DNA from 2 places in the Paenibacillus sp. P36 genome. Region 1 is predicted to be linked to the other one. Evidence: predicted binding sites of a transcription regulator. Region 1 holds the regulator's gene; the other holds the start of a gene.

The links. Region 1 encodes NrdR, which represses ribonucleotide reductase genes. Its sites were predicted from a motif close to AACACNATATATNGTGTT; they were not measured.
Region 2: the regulator NrdR is predicted to act here: its motif matches at 2,133-2,150, upstream of ACKTT9_RS10945 (adenosylcobalamin-dependent ribonucleoside-diphosphate reductase).

What each region holds. Positions count from the first base shown of each region.
Region 1 is NZ_AP038372.1:2,135,013-2,144,213, forward strand. It holds gene ACKTT9_RS09720 (MntP/YtaF family protein) at 1-269, shown strand, start outside; gene coaE (dephospho-CoA kinase) at 301-897, shown strand; gene ACKTT9_RS09730 (lytic transglycosylase domain-containing protein) at 894-1,472, shown strand; gene ACKTT9_RS09735 (alpha/beta-type small acid-soluble spore protein) at 1,572-1,787, opposite strand; gene nrdR (transcriptional regulator NrdR) at 1,898-2,377, shown strand; gene ACKTT9_RS09745 (DUF4183 domain-containing protein) at 2,432-2,854, opposite strand; gene ACKTT9_RS09750 (hypothetical protein) at 3,170-3,358, opposite strand; cyclic di-GMP riboswitch class I at 3,408-3,504, opposite strand; gene ACKTT9_RS09755 (hypothetical protein) at 3,579-3,761, shown strand; gene htpG (molecular chaperone HtpG) at 3,811-5,688, opposite strand; gene ACKTT9_RS09765 (MFS transporter) at 5,879-7,084, opposite strand; gene ACKTT9_RS09770 (MarR family winged helix-turn-helix transcriptional regulator) at 7,081-7,530, opposite strand; gene ACKTT9_RS09775 (NAD-dependent epimerase/dehydratase family protein) at 7,896-8,543, opposite strand; gene ACKTT9_RS09780 (helix-turn-helix domain-containing protein) at 8,592-9,201, opposite strand, start outside.
Region 2 is NZ_AP038372.1:2,386,350-2,395,550, forward strand. It holds gene ACKTT9_RS10935 (biotin/lipoate A/B protein ligase family protein) at 49-888, shown strand; gene dat (D-amino-acid transaminase) at 1,052-1,879, opposite strand; gene ACKTT9_RS10945 (adenosylcobalamin-dependent ribonucleoside-diphosphate reductase) at 2,202-4,853, shown strand; gene ACKTT9_RS10950 (hypothetical protein) at 5,424-5,579, opposite strand; gene ACKTT9_RS10955 (hypothetical protein) at 5,735-5,872, opposite strand; gene ACKTT9_RS10960 (hypothetical protein) at 5,912-6,178, opposite strand; gene ACKTT9_RS10965 (endospore germination permease) at 6,807-7,871, shown strand; gene ACKTT9_RS10970 (spore germination protein) at 7,835-8,659, shown strand; gene ACKTT9_RS10975 (Ger(x)C family spore germination protein) at 8,656-9,201, shown strand, end outside.

The DNA.
Region 1 (9,201 bases):
ATGTGGATAAATCGGGTAATATTTCAGCTTCCGAGGCTACTTTGCTAGGGCTAGCCCTTTCATTGGACGCATTTGGAGCGGGGATTGGCGCTGCATTAATTGGTTTTGTTCCTTTGTTAACGGCATCCGTAATTTCTATTTCGAGTGGTTCGTTTATTGCACTAGGCTTGCGCATTGGCTTTCGTTATGCGGAAATGACATGGATGAAGAAGTTATCGATTCTTCCGGGATGTGTACTTATTCTTATGGGTTTATTGAAAATGCTGTAGTAACAGGAATACATTTAGGAGAGATTTGCCTATGAATATCGGGTTAACAGGAGGAATCGCTTGCGGCAAAAGCACAGTTAGCGCCATGCTGGTTAGCCGCGGCGCTCTATTAGTAGATGCAGATCAAATCGCGCGCGATGTTGTCCAGCCCGGCAGCCCTGTTCTCGAACAGGTTGCTGCGCATTTTGGACAAGCGGTCATTCAGGAAGACGGCTCACTGCACCGTAAAAAGCTGGGTGAGATCGTTTTTGGAAATACGGATGCCCGTAAACAACTAGAACACATCTTGCATCCACCTATCCGCAAGATGATCAGAGAACAGATGGAAGCGTATGAGAAGCAATTTCCTGACAAACTGGTTGTCGTCGATATTCCTTTATTGTTTGAATCGGATCTATCTTTTATGTTCGAAGAGGTTCTGGTTGTGTATGTGCCTCCTCACATTCAGGTGGAACGTTTAATGAGAAGAGACAACTTAACGGAAAGCGCGGCCAACAACCGAATCAACGCACAAATGTCGATAGAAGAAAAACGCAAATTAGCGGATATCGTGATCGACAACAGCGGGACCTGGGAAGACACCTTAGCTTCGGTCGAACGGTTTTGGCTAGGGAAGGGGCTTTCATGAAGTTCTTGCGCAAAAAACGAGTGTTTGCCCTTTTACTCGTTTGTTTCGTTCTAGTCCTCTTTATGAACAGCGATTTTATAGGAAGAAAGTTGTATCCCATTTATTTTGAGCAGGAAATCAAGCAAAGTGCGGCGAAGCACAATATAGACCCTTTTCTCATTGCGGCCATCATCAGGGTGGAGACGAACTATAAGCATCATTTGGAATCAAAAAAAGGTGCTTTGGGGCTTATGCAGTTGATGCCAGACACGGCAGATTGGATTGTAGAGTCCACCAATTTGGGACCACACACCCAGGAAGATTTGTTAAAAGCGGATGTGAACATTAATCTCGGTTCTTGGTATTTAAGCTGGCTGAACAAACATTACAATGGAAATTTAATTTATGCGATTGCAGCTTATAATGCCGGACAAGGGAATGTGAATAAATGGAAGCAAACGAACGTATGGGACGGTTCACAGGAACGCATTGACCAAATTCCATTCGGCGAAACGCGTCATTATGTTCAACGAGTTATTTATTATTATGAGAAATACACCAAGCTTTACTCCGAACAATGGAAGAGTGTGCAATGATATCTCTACATAACAAAGAAGCATTGGACTAGCTCCTTTGTGGGGGCTTAAAGTCCAATGCTTCCCGTTTGCAGATTCAGCGGCTACTTCTACTCAAGATTACTTGAATTGACCAGCCAAAGATTGTTCTGCGATTTGCACCAGGCGACGAGTAATGTGACCACCGATGGCACCAGTGTCACGAGTAGCCATGTTACCGTAGTATCCATCTTGTGGGATAGAGATACCAAGTTCTTGGGCTACTTCGTATTTCAACTGATCCAACGCTGCGTTAGCTTGAGGAACAACTAGTGTGTTGCTGTTTCCTGCGCTCATGTCTGTTCACCTCCTTGTCGGTTGGTACTAGTATTGTGCGCACTTCTTCCTTGTTCATGACATGTAACATATGGTAATCCATCAGATAGAAGAGAAAGGAGAGATAGCGAATGAAGTGTCCGTTCTGTGATTATTCCGGTACGAAAGTGCTTGACTCACGTTCAGCTAATGAAAACAAATCGATCCGCCGTCGCCGGGAATGTGAGAAATGCGCCCGAAGATTCACCACCTTTGAGATGGTGGAAGAAACTCCGCTTATTGTGATTAAAAAAGATGGCAGCAGGGAAGAATTTAGTCGTGAGAAAATTTTAAGAGGCTTAATACGCGCTTGTGAGAAACGTCCGGTGTCCATGGAGAGACTCGAGATGCTCGTATCCGAAGTTGAGATGCAGCTTCGCACGACGGCTCATGCGGAAGTAGACAGTTTAGGCATTGGCGAAATCGTCATGGAGCAATTGTACCCAGTCGATGAAGTGGCTTACATTCGCTTCGCCTCCGTTTACCGGCAATTCAAGGACATTAACATGTTCCTCAAAGAGTTAACGCAAATATTGGGAAAGCATGATCCCGGCCTACTCCGGGACAAATAAAGAAAGCCGGTTCTGATTCGTTCGCTTGAACGTCTTCAGATCGGCTTTTATTTGTTAGATAGAATGAATAACGGTAGTGACTACTAAATTATTTGTTGTAGAAGTAGAAGACGAGATGGCTGTAAAAGAGAGCGTCTCTAAGACGACCGTAACGCCAATCGTAAGGGCATTGTTAATAGCCAGACTGGCCGTTGTTAGAGTCGTAAGCCCTCCAGCGATGAGAGTGCCATTCACGAATACATTGTAGTATCCATTGCTGCCTGGAACGGTAAGACCGTTAGCAGGCAAAGTCGTGCCAGAGTCATCCTTGAAGCTGGTGGAGGGAATGGTGGTTACACCTGAGAGAATGTTGCCTATGACGACAGTGGTTGTGAAGCGTTTGACCAGCGGCGTAATGGTCGTGGTGGTCGTTGTAGTAATGGTCCCCGAAACCGTGCTGGTTGCAGTCAAATGCAAGGTAATCAAACCTGAACTCATCGTCATTCTCCCTTTCTATCCACAATTCAAGGACTAATCTAGTATTCTGGTAATCTAGTATAGTATATGTCGTATATTTGGAAATTCTTGGATGATAGCATATAGAAAGAGCATGTACAAAAAAATGTTTCAATCCACTAAACTTTAAACCTTAAATGTGACAAAAAATAAGAAAAAGACAGCGGGATTCCCGTTGTCTTTTTGCTATGTTTATTCATAAAAAGCTATCATGACGCGATTTCCTTCGATTTTAAAAAAAATAATTCTATAGACACCAACCGACTGCATTTTTGTGGGCGTTCGTGCATAATTCTGTTATTGGGTACGTTTGTCCAGTTCACTCCTAAGAAATTGAATAAATCGAATTGATTCCTCGGGGGTAAGCAGGTTGTTATTAAACTTAAAGGAGAACATGTTCAAAATATCACTTTCCGGTAGATGCAGGTTAGCAATCAAGTTTTCCACATCCAAGCTCATGTTCCCATTCAACACAATCTTCTCCATCCTTATCAGCTCCTCCTAGTCATTTCTACATTAATCGGACGGAGGCGGTCTTGGCAGCTGGCTGACATTTTGGACATGTAAATCAAGCCAAATTAGTCCCTATAGCTTTGCGTCACCACTTTTCAGTGGTTTTGCCTTTGTCGTGCCGATTAATGCTTGTAAGAAAACTATATCACATTATTTCCAATTATTACATCTATTCGAAGGATGGTTGAAGCATATGTCCGTCAAATCCAATCAAATTCCAGGCTTTTCTTATGAATTAGATATTGTGAAGGTAGCCAACTCGTTAGGAATTGATCAAGATCGATTATTGGCTTATGTATATTCGAATATGGAGGCCAATAATCGGAGTGAGGATAGAGCCGCGCAGCCGATGATTAGGCTTGATGAGCATTCGTGATGACAAGAAAGAGCACTGCAGCCATAGCGGCGGCAGTGCTCTAATGGATTTACACCATGATTTTACAGATATCATTCGTGAATTCAACCGGATCTTGAAGCGGCAAGCCTTCGATGAGGAGAGCTTGGTTGTACAAGAGGGCTGTGTAAAGGTTCAGCTTCTCTTTGTCTTTTTCGAAAGCGTCCTTCAACGAGCCGAATACTTCATGGTTCATGTTGATTTCAAGCACTTTTTCGGCTTTCACATTCGGATTGTTCGGCATGGCATTCAGGATTTTTTCCATCTCAATCGTCACGTCACCGTCTGTAGACAGGCAAACCGGATGCTTTTTAAGACGTTTGGAGGCCTTGACATTCGTAACTTTACCGGACAATAAGCTGGTCATGTAGTCGAAAAGCTCTTTGTTATCGTTTGTTTCCGCTTCGGTTTCGGATTTATCATCCGCTTCAATGCCGAGATCGCCGCTGGAAACCGATTTGAATTCTTTTTCCTTGTAAGTCATGATCATTTTGATTGCGAATTCGTCGATATCGTCAGTGAAATACAAGATTTCATAGCCTTTATCCGTAACAAGCTCCGTTTGTGGAAGCTTATCGATGCGCTCCATGGATTCGCCGGATGCATAGTAAATGTACTTCTGATCTTCTGGCATTCTCGCGATGTATTCGTCGAGTGTAACGAGCTTTTTCTCCTTGGAGGAGTGGAACATCAACAGGTCCTGCAGAACGTCTTTATGTGTGCCGTAGTCGCTGTAGACGCCGAATTTGAGCTGACGGCCAAACGCTTTGTAGAAGGTTTCGTATTTCTCTCTCTCATCCTTCAGCATGGATTGAAGTTGGCCTTTGATTTTGCTCTGAATGTTTTTGGCAATCAGCTTTAATTGGCGATCATGCTGCAGCATCTCTCTGGAAATGTTCAGAGACAAGCTTTCGGAATCGACCATCCCTTTCACGAAGCTGAAATAGTCAGGCAGCAGGTCCGCGCATTTGTTCATAATCAAAACGCCGTTGGCGTATAGCTCCAAACCTTTTTCATATTCCTTGGAATAGTAGTCGAAAGGCATGCTTTCCGGAACAAAAAGGATCGCTTGGTAGACAACAGCCCCGTCCGCGCTAACATGAATATGCTTAAGCGGCTTATCGAAGCCGTAATGCTTCTCATGATAGAACTTCTCATAATCCTCAGGCGTTAGTTCGCTTTTGTTTTTTCTCCAGATAGGCACCATGCTGTTAAGCTGCTGCTCTTCTTGATAATCTTCGAATTCATTGTCCGTGCCTTCTTTGGGTCTTTTGCCGGCAACGTCCATTTTGATCGGATAACGAATGAAGTCAGAATATTTTTTGATGATCGCTTTCAGACGGTACTCGTCCAAATATTCGTCATAGTTGTCATCTTCGGTATTCGCTTTGATTTGCAGTACGATTTCTGTACCAATGGAATCTTTCTCGGCTGTTTCGATGGTATACCCATCAGCGCCGGTGGACTCCCATTTGTAAGCTGTGTCGCTGTCAAGCGCTTTACTTGTCACCGTAACAACATCCGCTACCATGAACGCGGAATAGAAGCCTACGCCGAATTGGCCGATGATATTGTGGCCGTCTTTGGCTTCGTTTTCTTTTTTGAACGCAAGAGAACCGCTTTTCGCAATGATCCCTAAATTGTTCTCCAAATCTTCTTTCGTCATCCCGATACCCGTATCGCGGATCGTTAACGTTCTGTTCGTTTTGTCTGCAATGACTTTAATAAAATAACTGTCTTTGTCAAATACCAATGAGTCGTCTGTGAGTGCTTTGTAGTAAATTTTATCAATGGCATCGCTGGAATTGGAGATGAGCTCTCTCAAGAAGATTTCTCTTTGCGTGTAAATGGAGTTAATCATCATTTCTAATAGTCTTTTGGACTCAGCCTGAAACTGTTTCTTTTCCACGGATAAATCTCCTTTCGATATGTAACAATAGTTCAATATTAGCACTCTCTCTACTTGAGTGCTACACATACTTTTTATATCATTCCGTTAATTCAATGTCAATTGCTATTCCCTGTTAAATTCCTGTTAAAATGATAAAAACGCCGTCTCTCTCTACCACTCAGAAGTGTTAGTGAGAAACGGCGTTTGTTTATTTCATAGAAGCCGCTGTACCGGACTTCAGGGCGATACTCGATTTCCGGTGATGCAGGCCATAATACAGCAGTGAAGAACATGCAACAACGATGCCTGCCACGAAGTACATCGTATGATAGTCGGTTTTGGATGCGACGAGGCCAAGCACAAGCGAGCCGATCCCATAGCCGGTATCGAAGAGCAAGAAATACGTGCCAGTGGCAAGTCCTCTGCGGTGAGCGGGCGCCGCCTGAATCGCGATGGTCTGAAAGCTCGGAAGCATGGCGCCGAAGCCAAGTCCCAGCAGTCCGCCGGCCACTAAAAAGGGCACGGGGGACGATGTCAGGCTGAGGCCAATCATGCCCAGCGTGAACAAAACAACGCCTGGGTAAACCAAGCCGTTAGGTCCTGAACGATCGAACCATTTGCCGGTAAACGGCCTGGAAATGACAATCATCAAAGCGAAGACCATGAAGAAGTAGCTGGCGTATTTCTCCAATCCGTTCGCTTTGGCATAAACGGACAGAAACGTTGTGATGGCGCCATAGGAGAAAGCGAGCACGCTGCCTGTCAGGGAAATCGGGATTGCCCGCGGCTCGATGAATTTTCTCCAGCCCTTTTCCGGTTTCATGGATGCCTGCACAACGCGCTGCGGAATGCGGAGGGATAACCCGAATAGAAGGGATAGAACGGCGAACACGATACAGACGCCAAACAGCAGCGCATTATTGTTAGATTGCATAATGGTTAAACCAAGAAACGGTCCGACAACCATTGCCAAGCTCATGAAAAGGCTGAAATAGCCGATGCCTTCACCCTTGCGGCGATCCGGCACAAGATCAATGGCTACAGCGCCCGCGGCTGTGGTAGCCATCCCAAAGCCGATGCCGTGCAAGAACCGTACGCCTAGCAAGACACCGTATTGGTGGATAAAAGGATACATCGCGGTGCAGATCATAAACAAGGCAAGGGCGAAGGAGATGATCTTCTTCCGATTCCACTCATCCATCCACTTGCCGGTTAACGGACGTAAAATAACGGTTGAGATAATAAAGATTGTCATCACCAGACCAATTTGCTGCTGCCCGGCATGCAACGTATCGGTGACAAAGATAGGCAAAGTTACGGCTAGAATATAAAACGTCATGAATAAAAAAAAGCTGCTGAGACATACAGCAACAAAATCGCGATTCCACAATTTCTGATCGGTCTCGGTACTCACTGTGATTCCTCCACTTCCTTAATGCGTGCATTGGCTTCTTGGGTGATTTGAATGAGCAGCGACTTGAGCAGGGAAGCCTGTTCCTCCGTAAAGCCGCTAAGCAGTGAAGCGATGACCTTCTGCTCAATCGGGGTGAGAATGTCATTCATCGCTCTGCCCTGATCGGTAATGAACGTCAGAAAGGAACGGCGATCCTGTTCATTAGCGCGGCGTTCAATCATTCCTTTACGCTCCAATTGGTCGAGGATTCGGGTAATATTCGTTTGATCCTTCTCCGCTCGATTTGCGAGCAGTTTCTGGGTAATCCCGTCCTCGCACGCCAGACGATGAAGCACGACCCACTGTTCCGTCGTCATATCGTAGGGCTGAAATTGAGAGCCCAAAAGCTGTGTCATTCGGCGCCCAGCATGATTCAGAATAAACCCGAAGGAATGATCCATCTGCATAACACAAACCTCCTCTGAAAATTAGTTGCTATAGCAATTATATTCTTGGCAAATATATTCGTCAATCATTTTAAGCTGCTTTGTATAAGAAAGTGGAGACCGGACATACTAATTTCAGACGGTGATTCAGAGAGGTGTTGTGTCGCATACAATGTAGACGAAATACCAGGGAAGTTGTTGTTGAATCTACCGTAAAGCGAGGAGATGTGCCGCAGGCCATTAATGTAGCTAAAAACTGCAGGAATGTGATGAGGTAGTTACCGAGCGAAGTAGGTTTCAAGGCAAAAGTACCATCAATTTGTCACCGTCGAAAAGGACTCCGCGAGGAGTCCTTTTTCTTTTATGCGTTATCAGTTAGAAACGATTCAAATCACTGCTCTCAATAATCGGCTTGGGATAACGTTAATAGCGGCTTCTATCATGGCGCGGCCAACCTTTTCCGAGGTCGTGACCGAATTCGGGAACCATTTTTCCAACAGCGGGTAAAAAGGTTTCATGATCGTATATACAGCCTGATACAGCTTCGTCTTGGATCTGACGCCGTGCAGGGGCAGGATGCCTCCAGGTCTGAACATGTACGCCGCTTTAAAAGGCAGCTTGAGCAGGTCATTTTCTGTTTTGCCTTTGACCCGCGCCCACATGCTGCGCCCTCGCTCAGAGCTATCCGTGCCGGCTCCGGTCACATAGGTGAACGTCATGGCGGGGTTCAACCTTACTAACGTTTGTGCCACACTCATCGTTAAATCGTACGTTATCGCTGTATATTTCTCCTCGCTCATACCCGCAGAAGAGACGCCCAGGCAGAAGAAGCAAGCATCAAACCCGGAAAGCTCTCCCTCCAAGGCTGATAAATCCAGTAAATTCGCATGCACGAGCTCGCTGAGTTTCGGGTGCTGCTGGCCAGTTGCATTTCGCCCGATTGTTACTACTCTCTTGATCCGAGGATCCTGGAGACATTCACGCAGTACAGATTGCCCTACCATGCCGGTTGCTCCGAATAGAAGAACGTTCAATAAGTTCACACCTTTCTCTTTACATCCATTGTTTCCGCTAAAAAGGGTTCATAACCGATGCAGCTTGCGGTAATGCGAAGGGGTGATACGCATGCGCTTTTTAAACACACGGCTCAAGTAGAATTCATTCTCGAACCCGCATAGTCCCGCAATTTGCTGCAGCGTCAGGTCGCTATCGAGCAAAAGTTTCTGTACCTTCTGCAATCGCAAAGAAGTGAGGTAATCCAGCGGCGCCATGCCGGTCGTTCTTTTGAATCTCCGCGTGAACTGCACCTGTGTCAGCCCCAACTCCATGGCGAGCCGTTTCAAATTGAACGAGGACGCTGCATGCTCCAGCATGTAGTCAATGGCTTTCTGTACAATGAAATCCTCACCCGAATGTGTGCGCGAGTCTGACTGCCACTCGTCCACAACCTGCATCCAGACATCCGTCACAAAGTGATGACGTAATGCAGTGGAGGCATCTGTATGAAGCTCCGTCCACTTTCGCAAATACGTATAAGTAGATGTCAGCCGATGCAGATCCAGGACGGTTACTTTGCCGGCAGGGATGTTGTCCTCCGTAACCAAAACCCCGTTCTCTTCATGGACCCATCGCAGTAAAAAAACGTGAAAAGACGAGGGATGGACCATTTCTCTCTGAAAAGCAACACCAGGC
Region 2 (9,201 bases), 250 kb from region 1:
AGGTTGTCTTTTGATAAGCATGGTTGGAAAGAAAGGGTGAAGATTTCGATGACGGCATGGCGATTTATACATACGGGGGATCGTTCTCCTGCTGAAAATATGGCTTTAGATGAAGCGATTTTGACCGCTCATAGCGAGGGAATCGTCCCTCCTACGGTGCGTTTTTATGGATGGAATCCAGCAACGCTGTCGATCGGTTATTTCCAAAAAGCAGCTGAGGTCGATCAGGAGGCCGTGGCGAATGAAGGCATTGGCTTCGTACGCCGTCCGACAGGAGGCAGAGCGGTTCTGCATGATAAGGAACTGACCTACAGCATCATTGTGGCCGAGGATTATCCGGGTATTCCCCGAAATGTGACGGATGCTTACCGCGTCCTGAGCGAAGGGCTGCTGCAAGGTTTCCGGGCGTTAGGACTTAACGCCGAGATGGTGCAGCTTGCAAGCGATGAGGAGAAAGAGAAATATGCCTCTGCCGGCTCGGCTGCATGTTTCGATTCTCCGTCCTGGTATGAGCTCGTGGTTGAGGGGCGTAAAGTCGCCGGCAGCGCGCAGGTACGGCAAAAGAACGTCGTGCTGCAGCACGGCTCGATCCTGCTCGATATGGATACGGACCAACTGTTCCGTATGCTACGTTTCTCAAACGAGAAGGTGGCGGAGCGGATGAAGACGAGCTTTTTGAAAAAAGCGGTGGCCATTAACGAGCTGCTGCGGGCACAGGGGAAAGAGGCCGTTACCTTGGGGCAAGTTGAAGAAGCGTTCCGCCGTGAAATTGGACTCGGTTTAGGCGTGGAGCTGGTTGAGGACTCGTTGACACCGTTTGAGATCGAGTTGACCAATCGTCTTGTGCAAGAGAAATATGGGACGGATGAGTGGAACTTGCGGCGATAATGATGAGGCGTGCGTACGGGCATATTCGTATGAAAACTCCGAAATAACGGCCTGAAGTTCCCTTTCGTCACTGTACACGTTCGATTTCGCTGAAATAGCGCCCTGGCGTTCCTCGTTTGGGGATTTAAAAAACCTAAGGCAGATGCCTTAGGTTTTTTGCTGATTACGAGAATGTACGAACAAACTCCTCTTGCAGCTTGCGGGTATGTTCACCTGGCGTGCCGGCTCCAATCGTGCGGCCATCCACTTCCAGAATTGGCGTTATTTCTACCGTTGTTCCTGAGATAAAGGCTTCGTCAGCCGTCATAAGCTGTTCCGTCGTAAAAGCTTCTTCTTTAACCGGCATATTCAAACCTCTGGCTAAACGCAAGACGACTGCTCGGGTAATTCCATGCAAAATCAAATGATTCGCAGGATGCGTATAAAGCACGCCATCTTTGATTATCATCAGGTTAGACGCGCTGCACTCCGTCACCGTACCTTCGCGATGCAGCACAACCTCCTGCACGTTGTTATCGAGCGCTGCTTGCTTGGCCATGACATTGGGCAGCAGATTGAGTGTTTTGAGATCGCATCTTAACCAGCGAATATCGGCGAAAGTAATCGCTTTGATCCCGTTATGTATGGTTGCCGTTGGTCTTGGCACTTCCGTGCAGTAGGCCAGCATGATCGGTTCTGCCTGAGTCGGAAACGGATGCGCGCGTGGAGCTTCGCCTCGGGTGATTTGCAGATATACGGTGCCATCGATCAGCTTATTTTTGTCCACCAGCTCGGTGAGAATTTGCCCGATTTTCTCGATGGTAAAAGGGAGTGTAAGCCGCACCTCGCTTGCGGTTCTTTGAAGCCTCTGCATATGGGCATCCTGCTCATACAGCTTACCTTGATAGACACGGAAAACTTCATATATACCGTCTCCAAAATAATAACCGCGATCATCGGGCGAGAGTTGAATGTCCGCTTTATTCATAAATTCATTTTTATAAAAATACATGTCTTTAACATCTCCTTAGGAAAAATAAATAACGAACAAATGTTCTAAAAATGAACGAATTGTGGTATCCTAAATATAGGTTAGCAGAGGAACACGCCATCGTCAAAAGCAACGAACCGCCAGCTCGCTTTCTATAAAATAAAGAGAGATTTCGAGTAAATTCTAGCTAAAGCGATCATTACTTGTCTTATTAAACAAAATTGGTCCTTTGGCCATTCGAAGGTCCATATCTAGTGTTGTATAATGGATTTCTCACACCAGATATTGTAATTTTCAATTTAGTTGGAGCTGAATCTGTAGCTTATTGGGAGGGCATTTATCAATGGGGATTTCGCAATCAGGTAAGAGGCTGGAAGGGTTAAGCGAGAAAATATTTTTGGATCGCTACGCACTTAAGAATGCGGATACGAGCTTTGCTAAAGTGGGGGACACCGTACTCGTATTGACGAAGGATGATCCCAAATTCCCAGCCAAAGAAGTAGGCGAAATTATTAGCCGTGAAGGCGACATCGTGCAAGTAAGAACACGCAGTGGCGAGACAGTCAAATCTGCAGTTGAGAAGCTTACATTAAACATAGAAAAGACACCGGAAGAAATGTGGGACCGTCTGGCCGGAGCCATGGCATCCGTGGAAACGACACCTGAGAAACGCAGGGAATGGACGGAGAAATTCAGATATATTTTGGACGATTGGAAACTTGTTCCAGGTGGACGGATTGCGGCAGGAGCGGACGCAAGTGATGAATTAACGCTGTTCAACTGTTATGTGATCCCATCTCCTCACGATAGCCGTGGCGGCATTATGAGCACACTTTCGGAAATGACGGAAATCATGTCACGCGGCGGCGGTGTGGGGATCAATCTGTCTTCCCTTCGACCACGCCGTTCCGTTGTCAAAGGAGTTAACGGCTCTTCGAGCGGTGCTGTATCATGGGGCGGTTTGTTCAGCTATACAACAGGTCTGATTGAGCAGGGCGGAAGCCGTCGTGGGGCACTTATGCTGATGATCAATGATTGGCATCCAGATCTGGAAGATTTCATCACGGTGAAGTCAACCATGGGACAAATCACCAATGCCAATTTATCCGTTTGCGTAAGCAATGGATTTATGAAGGCCGTGAAGGAAGATTTGGAGTGGGAACTTGTATTCCCAGATACAACGGATCCTGAATATAATGAGAAATGGGACGGCAATTTGGAAGCTTGGAAACAGCTTGGCAAAGCCGTCAAGCCTTATCGCACAGTCAGAGCTCGTGAAGTGTGGCACACGATTATTGAGTCCGCTTGGAAATCGGCTGAGCCTGGTGTTGTGTTCATGGAATACTACAACCAAATGTCGAATAGTTGGTATTTCAACCCGATTATTTGTACGAATCCGTGTGGGGAGCAGGGGCTTCCAGCTTGGGGAGTTTGCAACTTGTCGGCGATTAACTTATCCAAATTTTATGATGCAGAGAAACATGATGTCGATTGGGCGGATCTGGCGACGGTTGTTCGCTACTCGACGCGTTTCCTTGATAATGTCATTGACAAAACGCCATATCATTTTGAAGAAAACCGTGAGAATCAACAGAAGGAACGCCGCGTAGGCCTAGGATCAATGGGCTTGGCGGAACTCATGATTAAGTTGAAAATTCGTTACGGCAGTCCGGAATCCTTAGCATTTTTGGACAGAATCTACGGCTTCATGGCAAGAGAAGCTTATCTGGCATCAGCGGAAATCGCTGCTGAGAAAGGTTCTTTCCAAGCGTTTATTGCAGATAAGTTCCTGGAGAGCGGCTTTATGAAAAATATGACCAAGGTATTCCCGGAAGTTGGCGAAGCCATTAAGCTGAACGGTATGCGCAACGTAACGGTCATCACGCAGGCTCCAACGGGAAGCACAGGGACGATGGTTGGCACTTCGACGGGGATTGAGCCGTATTTTGCCTTTGAATATTTCCGCCAAAGCCGCCTAGGATTTGATAAACAATATGTACCGATTGCTCAAGAATGGAAAGATGCCAATCCGAATCAGGAATTGCCGGATTACTTTGTAACTTCCATGACGTTGACGGCTGAAGATCATATTCGCGCACAAGCAGCGATCCAGAAATGGGTTGACAGTTCGATCTCCAAAACAGCGAATTGCCCATCCGATTTCACAGTTGAAGAGACCAAACGGTTATATGAATTGGCTTTTGATCTGGGTTGTAAAGGCGTTACTATCTACCGTGATGGAAGCCGTGATGTTCAAGTTCTTAGCACAAGTTCTGATAAGAAAGAGGAGAAGAAAGTTGAGAAGGCAGAAGCAGCACCTGTTGCAGTAGCTGCGGAGGCTGTGAAAGAAGAAGCCAGCTTAACGAATCTCTCAGGCAAGCTTGCGGTTAATGTTGACGCCAAAACAGAGCAAGTTTTCGATAAGCAATATAAGCGCCGTCCGCAAATTCTGCGAGGCGCAACCTATAAAGTGAATACACCATTCGGCATGGCGTATATTACGATTAATGATATGAACGGAACGCCGAGTGAAATTTTCCTCAATGTGGGGAAAGCTGGATCAGACGTTTTTGCGATGTCTGAAGCACTAGGCCGCGTGTGCTCGTTGTTCTTGCGTTACGGCGACCACGGCGACAAAGTGAAGCTGCTCGTGAAGCACTTGAAAGGCATTGGCGGCTCCGGCGCCATTGGATTTGGCACGAACCGCGTCGAGTCGATCGCTGACGCGGTTGCCAAAGCGCTCGAGCAGCACGACGAAGTGATGAACGAGCAAGACGACGCGCGGAACTACGTGACCGCGACGAGCGAAGTGCTGGATGCGCCAGCTCCGGCACCGGTGGCTGCTCCTAGCGGGCACGCCGCGCATGGCGCTCATGGCAGCAACGCTGCTAGCGCCGCGACGAAGGACTTGTGCCCGTCTTGCGGTTCCGCTTCGCTGATTAACAGCGAAGGGTGCAAGAATTGCGCGAACTGTGGCTACAGTCGCTGCTCATAAGAGGACCGGGGGCGGGAGCCCCTGGTTTTTTTTTGTTGTTGTGTGAAATTCCATAATTCATTAGAATTGTTCCATAATTCGTTAGACGATTTGTTGTAGAATTCTTTAGAAATTTATATCTATACAAAAAAATGAATGAAAATACAAAAAGGCAAACGACAACATTGATCGTTTGCCTTTTTTATCGTAAAAGTAATGGAGCTGAGGAACTATGAATAGATAGAATGAAATTACTATTTGTTCCAAAAGTATATGGCGATGAAAGTTTAGTTAGCTATATTTATAGATTGGCTAATGTTAATAATTATGAAGTAGCTTGGATATATGAGTTGCTTGTACTGGTACCCCAAGCTTAATTGTTATTCTAAAACATTGGTGCAATATCTAAATACCTTCGATATAACTTCTCTTTCGTAATCATTTTTTACATAAAAGCAGTGACGTTTCCAGTCTAGAAGCCGCAGGGCTCCATCAATATCTCCAGCCATTGCATCATTAAAAGCCCTCTCAACCTGTTCCAATGAAGGGACCCGTTGATGTTTTCGGTGAAATCCAATGATTCTCGACAATTCAGTACTCTTGAATTTCATCAATCAAAAAGTATGCCTCCATGTTTGTATCGAAGACAATAATGCGGCCACTTACATCATAATCCATATCATTTACTTCTAAATGAGTCAGTGTTTTCCCTTCGCCTGTCTCTTTATGCATAACTCGGTATTTCATAGGTGTCATCTCCTAAACTATAAATTCCTCGAAGACTGGAAGCCGCATGGATCCGGAACTGTACCAATCTGTATATTTAACTTTGCAGCGCACCACAGGTTTGATATATACGTAATCTTTGCTCTCACCACTTTTAAATGACTGAAAGACTGGCATCATTGATTCACGAGCAGAGTTTCATATTTCGATTCTTTTTTCTTAATAACAATACCTTCAAGACCATTTTGACAAACGATATTAAAAAAGTCCTTTACATTGCCTTTAATCGGCCGAATAATTCTAAAGTTTTCCATTGCTTGAAGTGTCTCTTCAAGCAACTGCTTCCGTCGCACCTAGGGCAATCCAGTCACGTCTAAACCTCGGTGGTACAAGATGTCAAAAGCCGTGAAGACGACAGGTTTTCGCTTCTTATTGGAGCGGAAGCCTGCATTTGTGGCTTCGAAATCAGCTCGCCCTTGTTCGTCAAGAACAACGATTTCCCCATCAAGAATAGTTCCTTTCGGAATCGGTGGATTATGGAGTTCCGGATATTTTGCTGTTGCATTCGTGTTCTTTGTATATAGGTTAAGCTCATCCATATTTGATACAATCAGCCGAATACCATCTCACTTCAATTCGGCGAATGTAGGAATACAATCAAACGGTTTATTGTTTTTGGCATATTGGAGAAGCATTGGGGGAATAAACATTTTCTTCATCACCCATAATAATGGTACACCTTAGAGATATCTATGACTAATGGGATTTGAAGGAAGTAAGGAGCCTATAAAATGAAGAAATTAATTACCCCAAGCTCATTCGTTTATTTAAGTATTGCAACTGCAATTACATTTCCAGTGTACTACGCCCTTAAAGGAAGATGAATTTCTCGAGCTCGGAAAGAATTACTTTGCCTTGGCTTTTTTAAGTCAACTAGAACTAATTTAATAAATAAGTATTTCCCCACTTGTTAAATCACTGGTGGGGATTTTTGTATTACCTAAATATAACTTGCATAGCGAATGCGTGTTCGATAAAGCCATTATTAGGGCTTCAAGTTTAATGAAAGCTGGTCTTGCAGCCGATAGAGCAGGCAAAATTGGAGGTCACTATAAGTGAGTAAAAAATTAGAACACACCATCGATTGCATTCCTTGTTATTAATTACATAGTGATATGGGATATTTTTCCCGGAATAGGTAAACCATATAAAAAACAAGCTCATTTCATCTCAGAGAGGGATTCATGCATGATTCAAAAGAATTTACCCTTTGCGCTCATAATGATGACTTTAATGATGTCTGTCGGTCTAATGAATCACGTTCAACTCGTCCCTTTATTATTGGAGACGGTACAAAGGGATGCTTGGATCAGCATCGTAATATTGACTGTCCCCATCTGCGTATTCATGATTCCGGTTTACTACATCTGTAAAAAAACGAGTGGAAGTAACATTCAAGACTGGATCAAGATCAACTATGGCTTCATACCTTCCCTTCTTTTTCGGAGTTCATGGATCGTATATTTTATTTTTTTCGTCTTCGTCGCGGTTAAAGATACGGTCATGTGGACGCATGTCTCCTATTTACCACATACCCCCGTGCTTGTTATCGCCCTATTCTTATGTGGTTTATCCGCGATTGTCAGCGTTTTTGGTGTACGCATGATTATGATTGCATGCGGCATTTTTTTGCCGACTGTATCTTTGCTCGGTTTCTACATTTCCTTTGCGAACATTCCGGATAAGGATTACTCCAGTATCTTTCCCGTCCTTGAAAACGGTTGGAGTCCTATTCTGAAAGGGCTGATTTATTTAGGCGGCGGATTGTCGGAGTTGGTCATCATCATATTTCTAAACCAGCAAGCTTCAAAAAAATCTTTATTTTATTATGTTTTACTTGCTCTGCTGTTAGCCTGCCTGGCTTTTGGTCCGACTCTAGGCGCGATCAGTGAGTTTGGTCCATTGGAGGCTGCCAAACAACGATATCCTACTTTTGAAGAATGGCGGCTTCTACGTATTGGACATTTTGTCGAACATATGGATTATTTGTCCATTTATCAGTGGATTACCGGCGCATCCGTTCGTATTTCGCTTGGCATGTGTCTAATCCTTGATCTTGCGAATTTGTATAAGCGGCGTACCCGAGCATTAGCCGCTTCATTGATTGGTGCAGGATTCATATTGGCTAACCTATTACATATCAGTGATTATGATTTTTTGTTTTTTTTACGGCATTGGTTGTGGATGTGCTGCATAACAGCAGCCAATTGGAGGTCATGCTTGCTGATAGTTCGCTTTCTTTATTTCCGTTAATCGATTATATCGGGCGTCCGGATTATGTGACTGAAAGCTTAATGGTCGGTCGGTTTGTTTTTTTGGCTGATGGCTCCCCTAACGCCATTATTGCTCCAGTCACGTTTACCGAGATTCTCAAAACACCGGAGGATCTCTATTTACCTTTTCAATTTGTTACCCTTGAAAGACTCCTTAGAATACTTGGATTTATTATAGGTACACTATTGCCGGGCTTCTGGATCGCATTATCCGCCTTCAATGTCGACCAGATCCCTTTCTCCCTGTTGGCTTCAGCAAAAATAAACAGATCTGGTCTTCCTATGCCGTCCACACTCGAAGCGTTTTTAGTGGTTAGCATTTTTGAAGTGTTCAGGGAAGCAGGCATTCGTTTGCCCAAATCGGTCGGTCAGACGGTTGCCGTTGTCGGCGGGCTGATCATTGGTGACATGTCTGTAAAAGCGGGTCTTACCTCGCCAATCATGATCGTGGTCGTATCGATATCTACCGTTGCATCGTTTATGCTGATCAACCAAAATTTAAATGGGACTGCGACCATTTTTAGATTTTATGTTCTTCTCATGTCCTGCTTTTTTGGCATATTTGGGTTTATCCTTTCCGTTATCTGCATTGTCTTTTATATGTCCGGCTTGGAATCCTTCGGCATCCCTTACTTGACTCCAATGTCTCCACCGCTTTGGAAGGAATTGATACCTGCTATAGCGAGAAAACCACTATCTCAAATGAAAAAGAGACCAGGTTTTCTTCAACCAAAAGATGCCACCCGTCAAGGAGATGACGCTTCTTGAACTTCGGACGTATCGTTGTATTGATTCTAAGCTGTAGCCTTTTCCTCACCGGTTGTTGGGATCGAAGAGAGCTTCAAGATACCGTATTCGTAGCTGCAATTGGCGTTGATTATAAAGACGGACAATACCTCGTATCTTCCCAACTTATTAATTTCGGTAACGTTGCCAAGCGTGGGACGGGAAAAAATGGTGGAGAGAGCACATGGATAGGTGCAGCATCCGGTAGTAATCCTTTTGTCGCTTTTCAAAATTTAAATCAAATGACATCCCAGCAGCAGTTATATTTAGGACAGGTGACAGCTCTTGTCTTAACCAGCCGCGCGATTGAACAAGATGTAGAGGACATCCTAGAAGCGTTATACCGTTATCGGGAGCTTCGTTATACTGTCTGGTTATTTGGGACCGAAGAGCCCATCACGCCACTGTTTGGTTCAGATGCTCTACTTGGGCTCTCGCCTGAGCTGACCGTCATCCACAATCCTAAACCCGCTGCCGCCAAAGTAGCACGAACTCGGCCAGTTTCTGTGAGACAATTCCTTAAG